DNA from 4 places in the Priestia sp. YIM B13490 genome. Region 2 is predicted to be linked to each of the others. Evidence: riboswitches for the same ligand, from Rfam matches in the RefSeq annotation. Region 2 holds a riboswitch; each other region holds the start of a gene.

The links. Region 2 has a riboswitch for lysine ahead of lysA (diaminopimelate decarboxylase). Riboswitches for the same ligand answer to the same signal wherever they lie in the genome.
Region 1: another riboswitch for lysine. It lies ahead of ACFX4R_RS13570 (amino acid permease); the one in region 2 lies ahead of lysA (diaminopimelate decarboxylase).
Region 3: another riboswitch for lysine. It lies ahead of dapA (4-hydroxy-tetrahydrodipicolinate synthase); the one in region 2 lies ahead of lysA (diaminopimelate decarboxylase).
Region 4: another riboswitch for lysine. It lies ahead of ACFX4R_RS15385 (aspartate kinase); the one in region 2 lies ahead of lysA (diaminopimelate decarboxylase).

Annotation. Positions count from the first base shown of each region.
Region 1 is NZ_JBHZOT010000003.1:716,226-721,083, reverse strand. It holds gene ACFX4R_RS13580 (GNAT family N-acetyltransferase) at 5-496, shown strand; gene ACFX4R_RS13575 (hypothetical protein) at 600-968, shown strand; gene ACFX4R_RS13570 (amino acid permease) at 1,005-2,444, opposite strand; lysine riboswitch at 2,547-2,731, opposite strand; TPP riboswitch at 2,906-3,006, shown strand; gene thiT (energy-coupled thiamine transporter ThiT) at 3,039-3,647, shown strand; gene ACFX4R_RS13560 (ethanolamine ammonia-lyase reactivating factor EutA) at 3,804-4,858, shown strand, end outside.
Region 2 is NZ_JBHZOT010000003.1:530,673-535,530, reverse strand. It holds gene ACFX4R_RS12650 (PAS domain-containing sensor histidine kinase) at 1-108, opposite strand, end outside; gene ACFX4R_RS12645 (YckD family protein) at 270-584, opposite strand; gene ACFX4R_RS12640 (NAD(P)/FAD-dependent oxidoreductase) at 658-1,776, opposite strand; gene ACFX4R_RS12635 (CBO0543 family protein) at 2,112-2,624, shown strand; lysine riboswitch at 2,691-2,873, shown strand; gene lysA (diaminopimelate decarboxylase) at 3,019-4,347, shown strand; gene ACFX4R_RS12625 (dicarboxylate/amino acid:cation symporter) at 4,400-4,858, shown strand, end outside.
Region 3 is NZ_JBHZOT010000007.1:215,623-220,480, forward strand. It holds gene ACFX4R_RS21090 (hypothetical protein) at 206-376, opposite strand; gene ACFX4R_RS21095 (H-type small acid-soluble spore protein) at 494-673, opposite strand; gene ACFX4R_RS21100 (hypothetical protein) at 1,079-1,366, shown strand; gene ACFX4R_RS21105 (hypothetical protein) at 1,428-1,685, shown strand; lysine riboswitch at 1,944-2,122, shown strand; gene dapA (4-hydroxy-tetrahydrodipicolinate synthase) at 2,250-3,137, shown strand; gene ACFX4R_RS21115 (DMT family transporter) at 3,400-4,245, opposite strand; gene ACFX4R_RS21120 (CBS domain-containing protein) at 4,614-4,858, shown strand, end outside.
Region 4 is NZ_JBHZOT010000004.1:197,821-202,678, reverse strand. It holds gene trxA (thioredoxin) at 1-103, shown strand, start outside; gene uvrC (excinuclease ABC subunit UvrC) at 328-2,094, shown strand; lysine riboswitch at 2,160-2,337, shown strand; gene ACFX4R_RS15385 (aspartate kinase) at 2,479-3,711, shown strand; gene ACFX4R_RS15380 (YslB family protein) at 3,763-4,290, opposite strand; gene ACFX4R_RS15375 (succinate dehydrogenase cytochrome b558 subunit) at 4,780-4,858, shown strand, end outside.

The DNA.
Region 1 (4,858 bases), 190 kb from region 2:
ACATATGATCATTCGTTATGCTAAAGAAGAAGATTTACCTATGCTTGTTGAAATTTATAACCAGTCTGTTCAAGCAAGTGCTGCTACTTTTGATTTAACGCCTGTAACAGTAGAGCAAAGAAGGAGCTGGTTTGATAATCATATTAGCAATGAACTTTTTCCGCTTATTGTCGCAGAAAAAGATGGGGTAGTAGCGGGCTATGCTTCGCTTTCTTCTTATCGAGATAAAGAAGCGTACATTCAAACGGTAGAGCTATCGATTTATATTGATAAAAATCAACAGGGGTATGGCATTGGAAAACAGCTTATGAAGCGAATTTTGGAACTAGCTAAAGAACTCAACCATCACGTTGTCATTTCAGGGATTACAAAAGGGAATGATATCAGTATCAAAATGCATGAGCAATTTAATTTTACATTTTGCGGAGAATTTAAAGAAGTAGGCTGGAAATTCGATCAGTGGCAAGATGTGCTTTTTTATCAGCTTATTTTATAAGATGTATGACACCTTTACACATTGTAACGTTTTAGTTTCATGTGTAAAGGTTATTAAAATAATAAGTCGTTTTATTATTTTAATACGAAAGGTGTTAGCTATCATGAATACACGTTTTCAATATCAGCATCTAAGAGCTATTCCAAAGACATGGTCAAAAAAAGAACTGCATATCCAGCTGAATAGAATCAAACACAATTCTGAACTATCTACTATAGCAGCAGATCCACTTTTTCATCTGTTAGAATGTACCCATTCGGGCCTTCAAACTAAACAAGAAATCATAGACTACATCCAAAGCATTCCTACTCATCAACTTCCATCTTTTGTAACCCATTTAAGCAGGTTAGTTCAGCGTATTTATTATATAGAAGCTGCTGATTACTGTAATCGTCCCCTCAAAGGTTATATGCTTGTTATGAAAAATCAGCCCGCCTATATATCTCTTCATTTTGCTGATCAGATCACATAAAAAAAGCTCTCTATTCTTTTGAATAGAGAGCTTTTTTTATTCGTATTTTTTCACTGTTACTTGGCATTCTTTTAACGGAATAAGTTTTGACTTTTTCGTCCATTTGTATCCTAACCAAACAATTAAGAATAAAGGAAGTCCGATATAAGAAACAAGTACACCGTACCAGTCAATCGAATCACCCATAAACGCCGAATAGTTTTGACCTAAAATGACAACAGCACATAAAATAAAGGCAAAGATAGGACCAAACGGGAAAAGTTTTGCATGATATGGAAGTTCACTCAAATCATGACCTTGGGCAACAAATGCTCTTCTAAAACGATAGTGGCTGATGGCAATTCCTAACCAAGCAATAAAACCAGACATACCAGAAGCGTTAAGTAACCACGTGTATACCGCACCGTCTCCAAAAAATGAAGCACCAAATGCAAGTGTACCGACAAGTGCCGTTGCGATTAAAGCATTCACTGGAACGCCTCGTTTATTCACTTTTGCTAAGAACCTTGGTGCTTTTCCATCTTTCGCTAAGTTCCACAGCATACGCGTAGAAGCATACATACCTGAGTTACCAGCAGATAAAACGGCTGTTAAAATAACGGCATTGATAGCTGATGCTGCAAACGCCAGACCTGCTCGTTCGAATATTAAAGTAAATGGACTTACTCGCACATCATCACTTGCTAATGAATCGGCTGTGTATGGAATAAGCATTCCGATAACAAAAATAGCTAAAATATAAAATAACAAGATGCGCCAGAAGACTTGTTTAACTGCGCGAGGAACCGTTTTTTCCGGATCTTCACTTTCTCCAGCTGCGACTCCAAGCAACTCTGTTCCTTGAAATGAAAAACCAGCAGCCATAAAAATACCTAAGACAGTAAAGAATCCACCGTGAATGGGTCCATCACCAAGCGTGAAGTTTTTAAACCCTGGTGCTTCATTGTTAAAGATACCAAAAATCATCATAATGCCAATAACTAAAAAGATGATAACCGTTACTACTTTAATTAACGAAAACCAAAATTCAGATTCACCAAATCCTCTTACAGAAAGGTAGTTAAGCCCAAACATAATTAATAAAAACAGGGCACTCCATAAAATAGAAGAAGAGTTTGGGAACCAAAATTTCATAATAAGGGCTCCAGCAGATAATTCAGCTGCAATCGTAATAGCCCAGTTATACCAATAGTTCCAGCCGAGAGCGAAACCAAAGGATGGATCTACAAACCGAGACGCATACGTACTAAATGAACCGGCTTCAGGCATATAAGCTGCGAGCTCCGCTAGGCTGGTCATCAAAAAGTAAACCATGACACCAATGATAGCGTAAGCTAAAAGCGCTCCCCCAGGTCCTGCTGTGTGAATTGCTCCACCACTTGCTAGGAATAAGCCGGTTCCGATGGCTCCTCCTAATGAAATCATCGTTAAGTGGCGAGATTTCAACCCACGTTTTAATTCTTGCTGCTCTTGCATAGATAAATACTCCTTTCGAATGTACGGAAAGAGACGGGATAACATAAAAAAAGCCCGCAGTATATGTGCGCGCTTTTAAATCTGAAAACCGCGTCAACCTTCCGTGAAGATAGCTCTTCACATCACTCGCATGATGTGACAGTTCTGTTCCTGTTCGGAGACAGCCCCAGCTTAAATCAACCGAGAAGTGATCTAAACTTCGGCAATTTTTCCTTTCAAGCAACATCCTCAATGTTCTCTGCATTTCCGTTGCTTTACTATTAAAAACTGCGACCTCTACCTCATCGATTAGGATGAGGGTTTTTTATATTCATTTGACATAAAAGAAGTATACCAAATACTAAAACGATTGTCATTATAAAAAATAGATTCAGAAAATAGAAACATCTTTGAAATCTCTCGAATCTATTTTGCTACATATGGTATAATGAATGTTGTCATAATACTACATAAATATCCGAACGTACCACAGGGGGAGCCGCCGTGCTGAGAGTGAACAAATTGTTCAGACCCTTCGAACCTGTTAGTTAACGCTAGCGTAGGAATGTGGGAATAGTAGCATATATTTGCTTACTCCTGTGTAAACCGTTTGATATGAATGATTCAAAAACAGGAGTGAGAAACGTGAATAAAGCATTACCTTTACAGGCTAAAATTGAAATAGCTATTTTTGCAGCATTAGCACTTCTACTTGATCTTTTGCCTTCCATTAAGATTGCAACGGCTGTGAGTATTTCGTTCTCCATGGTGCCCATTTTTATTATGTGCTTTCGCTGGGGAGTAAAAGGCGGGGCTCTATCTGGTCTATTATGGGGGCTGTTGCAGTTGGCAACAGGAACGGCTTATATTTTAACAGCGCTACAAACGTTTATTGAATATATTGTGGCTTTTGCTTTTATAGGTTTTGGAGGTATTTTTTCGCAATCTATTAAAACAAATTTAGCTAACAATAACAGATCAAAAGCTTTTGTTTTGATTGTTTTATCCCTTGTTATCGGCAGCTTCGCACGGTATTTCTGTCACTTTATTGCGGGTATTATTTTTTGGGGATCATATGCGCCAAAGGGTATGTCCGCTCTATGGTATTCTTTTTCAATGAACGGTATTTCAATGGTAGGGTCACTAATAGCCTGCTTAATCATTCTTTCACTATTAATTCCATCCGCATCAAGAATGATTGTAACTAAATCACACTCATCATAAGCAAAAAGACTAAATCTACCAAGATTTAGTCTTTTTTGTCATTTGTCACCTTTGTTTACACAAAAGTGTGTCAGGTTTGATAACATAGTTAGTGAAATATTCAAAAAACTGTTTTATGATAATCACCATATTCAAACGAGATAAGGGATTGATAGCATGCTACAGAAATGGATAACGAGCATAGGTTTAGATATCGGAACAAGCACAACAAAACTGATTGTAAGCAAGCTGTTAATAGCAAATCAACAAAATCAGTTTACGCTGCCAGGCTGTCAAATTATTGATCGTCGCGTAACGTATGTAAGTTCTATCTACACCACCCCTATGCTAAACGATGTTGAAATCGATGTTCAAAGATTAACGGTACTACTAGAACAAGAGTATAAGAACGCAGGAATCTCCTTAGATCAAGTGGAGGCAGGTGCTGTGATCATCACAGGAGAAACGGCCAGAAAGCAAAATGCAGAAAGTATCGTTCACTATCTAGCCGAACATGCTGGGGATTTTGTTGTTGCAACAGCCGGCGCTGACTTAGAGGGAATATTAGCAGCAAAAGGATCGGGAGCAATAGAGCGTTCTGCTGAAACAAATGCAGTAATTGCCAATATTGATGTAGGAGGAGGCACTGCTAACATCGCTTTATGTCAAAATGGAAAAGTGATAGAAACGTTTACACTGCATGTAGGCGGGAGATTAATTCGACTAAATGAAGACGGTCTTGTTACCTACGTTTCGTCTCATTTAACTGAATTTTTGAAAAATAATTCTTTGACACTGCGAGAAGGTGAAAAAGCAGCATTTGAAAAGCTCTCGTCTATCTGTCAATTACTAGCTGAAGAAACCGTGAATTATGTAAAAGCGCTGAATCAAAATTCCTCGCTGCTCGTTTCTCCTCATACAAGATCTTCTATACATCCTGAAACGATCATGGTTTCAGGAGGAGTAGGAGCAATGATGGAGAAGCAAAAGCCAATAACAGTGAAGGAAGTGGCCATACACGGAGACGTTGGTCCGCTTCTAGCATATCATTTTCAATCCATCCAAGTATCTCAATCCGCTGAGACAACGCGCGCTACTGTAATTGGGGCTGGTATGCAAAATACAGAAGTTAGCGGATCAACCGTATATATTGGATCGAAGCGGCTGCCGTTAAAAAATATCCCGATTGTAGAGATACCCGTTCAGCAAGAAGAGACGTGGAATCCGCAGCT
Region 2 (4,858 bases):
ACTGTAAACAAGATGGTCATCTTTTTGTTTGTAAGCAAATATGATTCCTAGCGCCTCAGCTGAATGATTTTCTGCATGTAATCGGACTATTTTTTTATTTTTGTTCATCGTTCATATTTACCTACCCCTCACTAACATCTTTCCTACTCGTTCTCATTCTCTTAATTTTACATGAGGATTTTAGAATTTACTAGATAAAGAAGCGGATATTTTCCATTCATTCACATAAAAAAAACGCCTGTAAAGGCGCTTTTTTATGTGAATAGGAATTACTTTGAATGATGCATTTTATGACAGTGTCGCTTTGGCACAAAACCATTTTGCTCCATATGCTGATAGCGATTTTCCATATGTGAAGAAATGTTTTGACTCTCCGTTTTGCTTAGCACCCCGTACTCCACATATTTTGAAAGTATTTCTTTCTTTTTTGCTAGCATTTCTTTGTACAGCACGGACAGTTCCTGCTTTTGCTCAGACGTCAACTGCACGTCTTTTGTTTCTGGCTGAGGATTATTTTCCGCTAATACAGGCGTCGCGCTCATAAATAAAAAAGCTGTTGCTGCACTTATCATAATCTTTCGCAAACAATCTACTTCCTTTCATCATATAGTAGTTATAGTTTGCGAACTTCTATTTGTTTTCATTCATTCTGTTTGCTTAAGACTCGATAGCTCCTCCTACATCATAGTCGCTAAGATCAATTTCCATTTCCATTTCAAGTGCTAATTTAGCAAGCTCTGAACCAAGATAAGGACCCGACGTTAAGCCTGAAGCTCCGAGACCATTCGCTACTAGTATTCCTTCGTAAGCCGGAAGAGCTCCAATGACTGGCAAGAATCCTGGAGTAAATGGTCGAAACCCTACCCTTGTTTCTAAGACTGTGCTTTCTGTTAAGCCGGGAGCAATTGATAAGGCCTTTGAAAAAATCTCATGCATCCCCCCAGCAGTTACTCTCAAATCATAGCCCGTGTCGTTTTCATGTGTTGCTCCAATGACAATTTGACCTTGTTCAAATGAAAGAATATATTGATCGCTTGGAGGCATCACAACGGGCCAGTCTTTTGTATCTACATCAGGGAGATGCAAGTGGACAATTTGCGCTTTTTGAAAGCTTGCTAAAAATTTCACTCCAAGAGGCTCTAGTAATTGATTTGCCCACGCTCCTGCCGTTACGATTGTTGTACTTGCTAGAAGGGTTTGTCCATTTACGGAAACGCCCGTTACTTGATTATTTTCATAAAGTAGTTCTGCGTTTCCTTCTATTATTTTTGCACCGTTTTTCTTCGCTGCATTCACAAGTGCGTTTCGAAGAGCTCTTCCGTTAACGCGAGCGGCTCCACTAATATGAACTGAACTGTATTCTTCCGAAAGAACCGGAAACAAAGCCTGTGTTTCTTTAGCGGATAAACGTGTAATCTCGCCTATTTCAGGAGCTTCTTCCCGACGCTTATATGCTCTTTCTTCCATTTTTTTAAGTTTTTGCTCATCAGTATGTAAGCTAATTGCTCCTACTCGCTTATATCCCGTATCCGTTTCTCCATCTTCTTCTAATTGCTGAATTAATGTTTGATAGTACTTAGCGCCGCCTTTTGCTAAGCGGTACCATGCTTTATTTCGACGCTGCGAAAGCCATGGGCAAACAATTCCTGCTGCTGCATCAGTAGCTTGACCTGCATCCTTGCGATCTATCAATGTCACATCTGCTCCTGCTTTTGCTAAATGATATGCTGTAGAAGCTCCAAGTACCCCAGCTCCAACTACGATGTATGTTTTCATACCAAAACACCCTTTTCTTTCTTCTAATATTCTCATGCTATATGTACGCAACTTTAGCATAGCAAAAAAAGAAGTCACATACTAGGCGAAGCTATCTTGAGCTTATTTTTGAATCTTGCTGACTTTGACATATAGCTCCTTTCATTGTAAACAAAAGCGCAATAAGTTCTTTTACGGGAATTATGGTGAGATGAAGCAAACCACAAATAGTGATCACCCATATTTAACACTGCGCTTACCGCTTTTTTATTATAGTTTCTGAATAAAAAAATGAAAGAATAAAACCACTATAATATGTAAATAAAAAGAAATAACCATTATTTTAAGGAGAGCGTATGCAATCTTCATTTGTATTATTTTTCATCATTCTTGGTTTACTATTTGGCAAGTGGCGAAGGTATCAAGAATACTATCCTACTTTGCTGTTTTGGGTCACAGGGAATTTGCTTTATGAAGTGCTGCTGTTTCATCACCGCGTATGGGTATTTCACCCTGTAGGTATTGATCACCTTTTTCTACCCGATCACCTAATGGTTTCCCTTGGAATAACTTTAATTATTTATCCGTTTGTTATACCGGTTTTTTTAGGAAGGCTGCCGCTGCATGTAAGCGGCAGGCTGTGGTGGATTCTTTTGTGGGCGCTTTTATTTACTGTGATTGAGTTCATTGCTTATGTTAATCACAGTATCACTCATCATTATGGATGGTCGCTGCTGTGTTCTTTTCTCTTCAACATTGCCACGTTCTCACTTTTAGTCATTCATCAGAAGACAGCACTGGTCGCTTGGATTCTATCTGGAAGCTTCATAGCTTTCTTATTTATTTTTTTTGATATTCCTATGCCTTAACTTTTCATTGACTAGACGGAGGAAAAGGAAATATAATAGGAATTACATTTAAATATAATTTTCCTCTCTGAGAATAGAGGTGCATGAAATCAAGAGTCACTTATTGGAGACTAATGGAGTCTGTGAAGATAAGTAAAAGGGATTTCGTGCCGAAGTATATAAACATCCATTGTGTTCATATACTGGTTCAGTATTGAATAAATGCTGAGCTGTCACAAACCATTTGGTTTGTGGAGAGCTATTGAAGAGATGTTGATGCCTAGAATGTAATAATACTTTATTATTATGAAACCAAGACGCGTGAACATCACTTCACGGGTCTTTTTTGTGTTTTTCTACTGACCATCAAAGTTCAAAGTTATAGTTGAATGATTTAAATGGAGGGATACGGATTATGTACTTACATGGAACGAGTAAAATTAACAGCAGCAATCATTTAGAAATTGGGCAGTGCGATACGGTCGAACTGAAAAAACAATACGGCACTCCCCTATACATCTACGATCAAGAATTAATTGAAACGAAATGCAAGGCCTTCCATTCAGCCTTTCGAAGAAGCGGATTTTCATATCAAATCGCCTATGCAGGGAAAGCATTTCTTTGTATGGAAATGGCTAGCCTTTTAACGAAGCTTGATATGTCACTAGATGTGGTCTCAGGAGGCGAATTATTTACAGCGCTTGAAGCTGGATATCCAGCTGAACGCATTCATTTTCACGGCAATAATAAAACGATTGAAGAAATGGAAATGGCTCTTGATGCGAATATTGGCTGTTTTGTTGTTGATAACTTTACCGAACTTGAAGTTTTGCATGCCTTAGCAGCTGAGCGCAAACAGAAAGCATCTATTCTTCTGCGTGTTACTCCAGGAATTGAAGCCCATACACATGAATATATTATGACCGGACAGGAAGACTCCAAGTTTGGATTTGGTCTTTCCAATGACCAAGCCATGAAAGCGGTAAGTTCTGCGTTAGAAAAGCCTTACTACGATCTTTTAGGCATTCATTGTCATATTGGTTCGCAAATTTTTGAAGTAGATGGTTTTTCTCGCGCCATTGATATTTTAACTGATTTCTTATTCAGCATTCGTGATAAAATGGAATTTGAAGTAAAAGTTTTAAACGTAGGTGGTGGTTTTGGTATTCGTTATACCGAAAGCGACTCTCCTCTTCCAGTTGAGTATTATGTAGATGCACTGACAGAAAAGCTAAGCCGCACGTTAACTGAACAGAATTATACCCTTCCAGAAGTCTGGATTGAGCCTGGAAGAAGCATCGTAGGAGAAGCAGGTACAACGCTTTATACAATTGGATCAACGAAGGAGATTCCAGGTGTACGAAAATACGTAGGAATTGACGGCGGTATGACTGATAATATCCGTCCTGCTCTTTACGATGCAAAACATGAAGCTGTCTTGGCTAATAGAGTGACGGATAAAAAAGATGAAACAGTATCAATTGCGGGTAAATGCTGTGAATCAGGAGATATGCTTATTTGGGATATTGATTTACCGCGCGTTAATCAAGGAGATTTATTAGCAGTGTCCTCTACAGGTGCCTACAACTATTCAATGGCTAGCAATTACAACCGTATTCCGCGCCCTGCTGTTGTATTTGTAAAAAATGGAGAAGCTCGTCTTGCTGTAGAGCGAGAAACATACGAAGATTTGGTGCGTAAAGATGTAAAGCCAGTCGTTACTACGTATGCAATGAGCAAATAATAGCTGTTCTTGCGTAGTAAAGAAGCTATTGTTGTTTGGAGGAAATCTAACTATGGTTTTAAGTGTATTTAAAACGTACAGATCATCGCTTATTCTGCTTCTCGCTATTTTAATTGGCGGGATAGCAGGATATGCTATCGGGCCGGATGTGGCAGTCGTAAAGCCCTTTGGTGATTTGTTTCTTAATTTAATGTTCATGATTATCGTTCCCCTTGTCTTTTTTAGTGTGGCTTCGGCGATCGCAAACATGAATGAAATGAAGCGTCTTGGTAAAATTATGCTAGGTATCGCCGTTGTGTTTATCGCCACTGCTGCTGTTTCAGCCGTTTTAGGCTTTTTAGGCGCATCACTTTACAATCCGCTACATAATGTAGATACTTCTGCCATTAAAGAATTGATGGGTGACAGTGAAAATACAGCTGAAAAAATGACGCTTTTAACTCAGCTTGTTAGTACATTTACTGTACCTGATTTTGTTCAGTTATTTTCGAAAGAGCACATTTTACAATTA
Region 3 (4,858 bases), on a different contig from region 2:
ATTCAAGTGTATTCAATTAACGTAGCAAAGAGCCACTTGCGTAAAACAATTGGTTCTTTATATTCGTTATGTGTTAGGTAATATCTTTGCAGAAGTAAGAATAAGCCGAGATTGAAATATGGTATCTGCAACCCCTTTTATTGACAACTTATTAAGAATGTATAACTAAAGAAAAGAAATAAAGATCGGTTATTTTCTTCCCTCTTTATTCATTTTCTTTAGAATCTTCCTGGTAATGTTCATTTAAGTATGGGTTCTCTGTCGTAGCAAAATTAACAGATTGAAGGCTAGTTTCAGGATCCATTCCATAATAGCCTTTTAGTTCCGCATTTTCTAGCTCGCCACTTCTGAATTGTGGTTCTTTTTTCTCTTTCATGCTGCACCTCTTTTTTCTTATAAATAAAGCTTAGAGAAATATGGTATTAGTTATTCGGTTCTATTTGGAGATGGAAGAAAAGAATATGAAAATTCCATATCCTTCCTTTGTGACTTTTTATTTTTCTTCTAAATCAAGGACTGGAACCATACGGTCTTCATCATGTGTTCCTCTCGCATGAACGGTAGCCATACTTGATGTTTCATCTACACTTTTAATCCAAATAGGAACTCCGTGGTAATGAACATCAATTTCCTTGGGTGAAGAAAGAATTTGCTTAGCTCGATCTATTTCCATATTATCACCTCATTTTTTAGTATGTCCCTGCAATGCATCAATTAAAAGATAAAGCTATATTTCCTCAACAATAATTTGACTACACGCTACAACTCATTCCCTCAAAAATTAATCTATCCTTTAACCTTACAAAAATCGAACATCAATGGGTTTGCTTAACCTCATTTTATTCTTTAATTCGAATACGTATAAATACGAAAAATGAGCACATACTGTACCTAATCAGATTCCTCCTTTTGCTGACAAATCATTTCTCCTTTAATATGTTAAGTTTACAAAAAACATCTGTCTTCACAGGTGTTTTTTATTTTGAGAAAATATATTAATTTGTATACAAACTAAGTTTTATTTTACTTCTAGTAGGGGAATAAAATAGTAAATTAAATTGGAGAGGATGAGGGGTTTATGATAGAGATGGAGGTAAAGAACCTTCAAAGGTCAGAAGCTAAATTTAGAAAGGCTGAATCAGAATACTTAAATAAGGCAATCGAAGAGTATTTCGTTCGTCGTACATACCATAATGCACCAGTAGTTGATGCACTTCGATATGTACTAACGATTGATAATAAAAGGGAACATTTAGAAAGTGCCGTTGAACTTTTTGGAGATAATATCAAAGAAGTAAATAACCAAGATATTATAAACTATTTAAATCAATGTAGATGTTATAAGGAAATAAGAGATATAGTCTAAATTTGATGCTATCTTATGAAAAAATTTATTGTTCATAAATAACCAAAAGGGGATTGGAGATATGAACTATAAACAAAGGGATTATTATATTAGCGCAAAAGAAAATGAATATTATAAAGTACTAAATGTAGTCGATTATATGTTAGAGGAAGCAAAAAGCAACAATAAATATCCTATATGGGGTGAAAAGCTAAGAACTGAGTTAAAAGAAAGTGCTGGCAACAATCTTACTCCATGGCATTTTAATACAATAATATCCGTACTTTTAGATTACGTACCTGATGAAGTAAAGAATAAACCTAATGCTAAGTCACTCTAAGCGGGTGGCTTTTTATGATGTGCATAATATGTAAGTTAAAACATGTGGTGAATAGCAAAAAGAAAGGTGAAATAGTAATATGAGTGATACTGAGATTGTGGGTTTGAGTCAATAATCCGGAGTCATTCTCTCAAAAATAAGTGTAAGGACTTAATTACAAGGTTTCCATAAAATTATACTTAAATGATTCTTGCGTGAAAGGAAATTTACTGTTATATTAAATTCAATTAAATATTTTCTTATTTCAATATTTTTTGAAGTGAGGATAGAGGCGCAAAGATCATAAGTATACAATTTGAGGAGAATGAGATCCAATGACAATTGTGGAAAGGGGTATTTGCCGAAGCCGAAAGAATCTCATGTTCTTGAAGCTGGTTCTGCTGTTGAATAAATACAGAACTGTCATATGGGAAACTGTATGGAGGGCTATCTTACGCACGGAAACTATTTTTGATAAATATTGTTTCTACTGCAGCAACGAATCCCTCGTTGCTGCTTTTTTGCGTTTCTTATGAATGGCCCTAACCCCTCTAATTTTTAAAAATTTATAAAGGGTGTGTAGTTATGAATTTTGGCCAAGTATTAACAGCAATGGTTACCCCGTTTGATCAGAATGGCGAAATTGATTTTAACGCGACGAAAATGTTAGTTGAGCATTTAATTACAAATGGCACAGATAGCTTAGTTGTAGCTGGTACAACTGGAGAGTCTCCAACATTAACCACAGAAGAAAAAATTAAATTATTCCAATGTGTGGTAGAAGCTGCTGCGGGAAGAGTCCACGTCATCGCTGGAACTGGCTCAAACAACACGCAAGCTTCGATTAGCTTAACGAAACTTGCAGAGGAAACAGGAGTCGATGGTATTATGCTCGTTGCTCCATACTATAATAAGCCGTCTCAAGAAGGCTTGTACCAGCACTTTAAAACGATTGCCCAGTCAACCTCTTTACCAGTTATGCTTTACAATATCCCAGGGCGAAGCGTAGTTAACATTTCTGTTGAAACAATTGTTCGTCTATCAGAGATTCCTAATATTGTATCAATTAAGGAAGCAAGTGGCAACTTGGATGCCATGGCAGAGATTATTAGCAAAACACCTAGCGACTTTACACTATACAGCGGCGATGATGGGTTAACAATACCAGTATTAGCAATTGGCGGGGCAGGAGTTATTTCAGTTGCTTCCCATATCATTGGCAATGATATGCAAGAAATGATTAATGCCTTCAAAAATGGCGATGTCCAAAAAGCTGCTGCTACACATCGCAATCTGCTTCCAATTATGAGAGCATTATTTATTGCGCCAAGTCCTTCACCAGTAAAAGCTGCATTAAATCTAAATGGAATACAAGTTGGCGGTGTTCGTTTGCCAATGGTTCCTTTAAGCAATAAAGAGCAAAGTGCGCTAGAAGAAGTTCTGCAAACTAGCGGCATTAACGTTACCTGTTGAAATAAATAAAAACAGATTAGAAGAGAGAGCATAGCTAAAACGACCGATTCAATCGATGCATTAAGGCAAGATTGGTGCACAAAGCTCAAGATGGATGAATCATCATTTAGCTAACTCCTAAAAACAGAAAAACTCCCTTAACGCATTGGGGGAGTTTTTCTGTTTTTTCTATGTATGTATACTATATACATCTTCAGTTGCCATACAGAGGGAGACCTATTTCACTATATGTTCGTTCTTCTGTCGGTATTGGTGCAAAAACTTATATCTTAGTCAACACGATTCCGCATAAAGTAAGAATAATTCCTATTAATTGATATTTTTTAAGTCTTTCTTTAAAGATAATTAAGCTCCCAATTAAAACAACAATACAATTTAAACTAATGATTGGATAAACCACGCTGGATGGACCTTCCTTTAGGGCGAATAAATAACAGCTGTAACCAATCGTACTTAATATACCAACTAGTATACCTATCTTTATTTCAATTTTATGTGCAGTTAATTGTTTAAATTCTTTCCGAGCTAATAAACTTAAATAGACAGCTCCTCCACCATACATTGAAACAAGCATTTCACCCATGCTAAAGTGCTGATACGTGCTGAATTTCATAATAACACCAACTGTGCCGATAGATAGAAGAGCTAAACAGCAGCTCAAAATCCATAATTTATACTCTATGTGTGCCGTTTTGTTTGGTTGATACTGAATAATACAAGCTGCCAATATAATAATGACGATACCAATCCAATTTGTTAAAGGAATGGATTGAGGAAATAATAAGGATGTAGCTATAACAACAATGACTGTATTCATCGCAATAATGGTAGATGTAATACTCGCAGGTCCTTTCTCAAAGGCTTTCGACATTTGGATATTGCCATTGGCATTTAATATACCGATTAGTGCCCCCGTTAAAATAGGTAAAATGTGAAATTCAAAACTTCCTTTAATAAGAGTAAATAATAAGAGGATAAAAAAAGAAATCCAATAAAAGAAAAGTTGAATACACACTTTAGATAAATGTTGAAGAGCACCCCATTTAAATAAAGTATTATTTACTCCGAAGCATACAGCTGTCCCTAAAGCAGATATAAACCATAACATAGTGTGTAATTCCTTCCTAGTAGTTTTTATACTACTAAATTATACAATTTATATAATAGTTTTAATATTTCAATTTAATGAAAAATAGTTTCGAATAACTCTTTTGTAAAAGTATAAAGATGAGAAGAGGAGAAGTATAAATTTATTACGAACCAACGGATTGTGCTCTTTTATTAAAACCTCGTTTCCTATTATTCTTACACCTTTTTACTGTCCAATAAAATGCGATGAATTTTTCAAATCCATTCACCATTTTCTTCTCATTAAAACCTAAAGCTTTGTATCCTAAAACTCAAATGGACGTTTTAGAAGATGAGGTGCGGGAATCAAGTGAAGTAAGACAATGATTAAATAAAGGAGGAGTTGCTATGAATATAACAGAAGTGATGACTTCTAATGTTGAGACAGGTAACCTTAAAAGTTCATGTGGTGAGGTAGCTAATATGATGAAGAATGTAGATGTAGGAGTTATTCCAATTTGTGAAAATGATAAACTAATAGGCCTAATAACGGATCGTGATTTAGTCGTCAAGGGATTAGCTAATAATTTTAATACGAATACACAAATATCTGAAATGATTACCACTGATGTCATTACTGGTACAAAATACAT
Region 4 (4,858 bases), on a different contig from region 2:
TATCCCAACTTTAGTATTATTTAAAGATGGAGAGAAAGTTGACCAAGTAGTTGGTTTCCAACCAAAAGAAGCATTAACAGAATTAATTAATAAACACGCGTAAGTCAAAACCTAGCTCAGGCTAGGTTTTTTCTTTTTCTCCACTTTTTCTCTTTTGGGAATACTTTTATTTAGCGAATATGCGTTCGTTTGTTTTATACTAGATGTAAGGAACACCGCCATAAATCCGGCTTATGTGCATGTATTGTAAAGCAGGAAAGAATGTAGATTACGCTTCATAAGCGAATGTATAGATGGACAGAGTAAGAGAAGAGGAAGGAGAAAAATATGAACGATTATTTAAAAGAAAAGCTGGCTATTTTACCGGATCAGCCCGGCTGTTACTTGATGAAAGATAAATATGGAACGGTCATTTACGTAGGAAAAGCAAAAGTATTAAAAAATCGAGTGCGCTCCTACTTTACCGGATCTCATGACGGAAAGACGCTTCGACTTGTAAACGACATTGTCGATTTTGAATATATCGTCACATCTTCTAATTTAGAAGCACTTATTTTAGAAATGAATTTAATTAAAAAGCATGATCCAAAATACAATATCATGCTTAAAGATGATAAGGGTTATCCCTTTATTAAGATTACAGCTGAAAAGCAGCCCCGACTTGTTATTACAAGAAAAATAAAAAAAGATAAAGGGAAATACTTCGGGCCTTATCCTAACGTTCAAGCTGCAAATGAAACAAAGCGGCTTCTTGATCGCATTTATCCATTAAGAAAGTGCTCTACCATGCCAGACAGACCTTGTTTGTATTACCATATCGGGCAATGCCTAGCTCCTTGCGTAAAAGAAGTAAAAGAAGAGCAAAACAAACAAATTATTGAAAATATCACGCGGTTTTTAAATGGTGGATATGAGCATGTCAAAACAGAATTAACTGAAAAAATGTTAAAAGCTTCAGAAGAACTTGACTTTGAACGGGCTAAAGAATATCGAGATCAAATTGCTCATATCGAAGCGACAATGGAAAAGCAAAAAGTAACGTTTAATGATTTTGTCAATCGAGATGTGTTTGGCTATTCTTATGATAAAGGCTGGATGTGTGTTCAAGTTTTCTTTATTCGCCAAGGGAAGTTAATTGAGCGAGAAGTTTCTATGTTTCCTTTTTATAAAGAGCCAGAAGAAGATTTCTTAACTTTTATCGGTCAGTTTTATGCCAAAAATATTAAGCCAAAAGAAGTAATGGTTCCAGCAACGATTGATGCAGAGTTGGCTGAGAAATTAGTAGAAGTAGAGGTTCAGCATCCAAAGCGAGGCAAAAAGAAAGAATTAGTAGAACTTGCGTGTAAAAATGCAAAAATTGCGCTCGGTGAAAAATTCTATTTAATTGAACGAGATGAAGAGCGCACGGTTGGCGCAGTTGAACGGTTAGGAGAAGAGCTTGGAATTGCCGCTCCTTATCGGATTGAAGCATTTGATAATTCAAATATTCAAGGGACAGATCCCGTTTCTGCGATGATTGTTTTTGTTGATGGGAAACCGGAAAAGAAAGAATATCGCAAATATAAAATTAAGACCGTAAAGGGACCAGATGATTACAGTTCCATGAGAGAAGTCGTTCGCAGACGGTATTCCAGAGCGTTAAAAGAGGGTCTTCCGCTTCCAGATTTAATTGTTGTAGATGGAGGCAAAGGGCATTTAGCTGCAGTACAGGACGTTCTCGAAAATGAATTGGGACTTTTAGTGCCTACAGCAGGTCTTGTCAAAGATGATAAGCACAGAACCTCCAACCTGATGATTGGTGAGCCTCCTCAAATCATACCGCTCGAACGCAATAGTCAAGAATTTTATTTGCTTCAGCGAATTCAAGATGAAGTTCACCGTTTTGCGATTACCTTCCACCGTCAAGTGCGCTCTAAGTCCGCTTTTCAGTCTGTTCTGGACGATATTCCGGGAGTGGGCGAAAAACGTAAAAAAGCTTTGTTAAAGTATTTTGGTTCGGTGAAAAAATTGAAAGAAGCAACGGTTGATGATATTCGAAATTCAGGTGTTCCTCAAAACATCGCTGAAAAAATTTATGAAACATTGCAAAAATAGTCTTGAAATAATAGAAAATATTTGATAAGCTATTAACTAATTTCATACGACACTTCATCAAATGAAGTGAAGATAGAGGTGCAAATTTAATCAGTACGTATCAGGAAGGGTATGAGCTCTTATGAATGATGCGGAAAGGGAAATTTGCCGAAGTGAACATTACCTCATAGTAATGATTGCTGGTTCTGCGTTGAATAAACGTAGGATTGTCAAGATGTAGATTCTTGGAGAGCTATCTCACGGCAGTGGACGGTTATGTTTTATAATTTTCGTTCGTTAAGCAATGAGAGCTCATCTCATTGCTTTTTTTATTGTCTGAGTAAAAAAATTTAGCTTCTCATCATCCTGCATATGCAAATTTATTGAAAAGGAATGAACAAAATTATGGCATTAATCGTTCAAAAATTTGGTGGAACATCTGTTGGTTCTGTTGAACGTATCCAACATGTAGCAAACCGTGTTATTCAAGAAGCAGAGCGCGGTAACCAAGTAGTTGTTGTTGTATCGGCAATGGGCAAAACTACAGATGCACTGGTGAAATTAGCAAGTGATATTACGGACAGTCCAAGCAAACGCGAAATGGATATGCTTCTTACAACTGGAGAACAAGTAACGATTTCCCTGTTAACAATGGCCCTTCAATATAAAGGGTATGAAGCAACTTCGCTAACAGGTTGGCAAGCTGGTATCCAGACGGAAGCAGTTCACAGCAATGCACGAATCCAGCACATTGACACGACTCGTATTCAAAGCCAATTAGATAGAGGCCGAATCGTAGTAGTAGCTGGATTCCAAGGCTGTTCAGGAGATGGTAGCATTACAACATTAGGTCGAGGCGGCTCTGACACGACGGCAGTAGCTCTTGCCGCAGCATTAAAAGCTGCAAAATGTGATATTTATACAGATGTAACAGGAGTGTTTACGACAGATCCGCGCTATGTAGAAGATGCTCGTAAGCTTCACTCTATTTCATATGACGAAATGTTAGAATTAGCTAATTTGGGAGCAGGGGTGCTGCATCCGCGCGCTGTTGAGTTTGCAAAAAATTATCAGGTACCGCTAGAAGTGCGTTCAAGCTTAGAAAACGAGAATGGAACGATTGTTGAGGAGGAAGTTTCAATGGAACAAAACTTAGTCGTAAGAGGAATTGCGTTTGAAGATAATATTTCACGAGTGACAATTGAAGGGTTAAACAACGAGTTGCAAACTCTTTCTACTATTTTTACAGCATTAGCAAAAGAACAGTTAAATGTGGACATTATTATTCAAAACGTAACGGCTAATAATCGTCTCTCTATCTCATTTTCTATTAAAACCGTAGACGTAGACGCCGCTCTTGCCGTCTTAAAAGAGTATAAATCTACTTTGGGATATACGCGTATTGAACATGAAAGCGGTTTGGCTAAAGTATCAATTGTCGGCTCTGGCATGATTTCTAATCCAGGCGTTGCAGCCGAAATGTTTGAAGTGCTGGCAGGAGAGAAAATTGAAGTGAAGATGGTCAGCACGTCTGAAATTAAAGTATCTACAGTTGTACCGCATGCTGATATGGTAAAAGCTGTTGAGACGCTTCACGTAGCATTTGAATTAGAAGAGCAGCAAGCAGTGCAAGTATAAAGAAGAGAAAAAAGACGTGGTATCTCCACGTCTTTTATATATACGTATTTCCTACTTTTTATAACGCTCCGCGCGTGTTTCGGTAGGTAAGATATCTTTTCGGTCCCACTGCACGGAAATCAGCACTTTTCCGTTCTTTTCTTTATGTGTTAAGTAGGCTTCTGTTAGGCAGTTGTTTTGACGCTGAATCTGTTCAGCCACAAATCCTGACTCAAGATGAAACGAACAAGTTTCCTGCTGAAATCTTTTGCTGACCACATCACCTGATAACTCAAGCTCGAGTGAATATTTATCTTTTTTTGCAAGCGTCAGTGTTCCCCAGGAAGCTGCTTTAAAAAAAGCGACGATTTCATCCATTGTATTTAATGGGTATTTCCGAGCAAGGTGTTTTCCTGCCCAGTATGAAATGGTATTTGTTTCGTCTCCAAGAAGCTCTGGAATTAACACGTCACGCAAAAGGCTGTATCCGAAATATGAAACGTGATCAAGAGTTCTCTCTGTTTCAGCTGTGACATTAGGTTCTGATGTTTCCATCGTCTCTTCAAGTTCTTGCTGTGATTCTGTTTGTAAATTGCTCATGCTTTCCCCTCTTTCTTTACTACTATTATATACAAATCTAAAAAACCTCTCACGCATTTTTTTAATAAAATGTAAGAGGATCTTTATTATGGTAAAAAGAGTTAGATGTAAAGATGAAAAATCCATAATATACCTTTTAAAAGGGTACTTTTACCTGTGTAAATGTTTTGTGAACTTGTTTACAATAAAAGCATAAAGTAAACGCTTACTTATTTGTGGCAAGCAATATTATAATAGAAAGAAAAAATCTGTAACATCAATACAGTAAGCGTTAACAAATATAAAATTTTATAAATTTATATTTTATAGAAGATTTAAACATCTTGCCTTGACGCTCTTAATCGATGGGAGTAAAATTAACCTGTCACATACTTTATTAGGAAATGCAAAGGTTTTCATTTCCTGTATTCACGATTAATCTATTTGTCTAGTGGGAGTAAGAAAGTTCTTCACAAACTATGTTCATTTAACTAAGGGGGGTCTACGCAGATGGCGGCAAACAGAGAGTTTCAATATCGGAGAATCCATTCATTACTTGGGGTAATACCAATCGGGATTTTCTTAACAC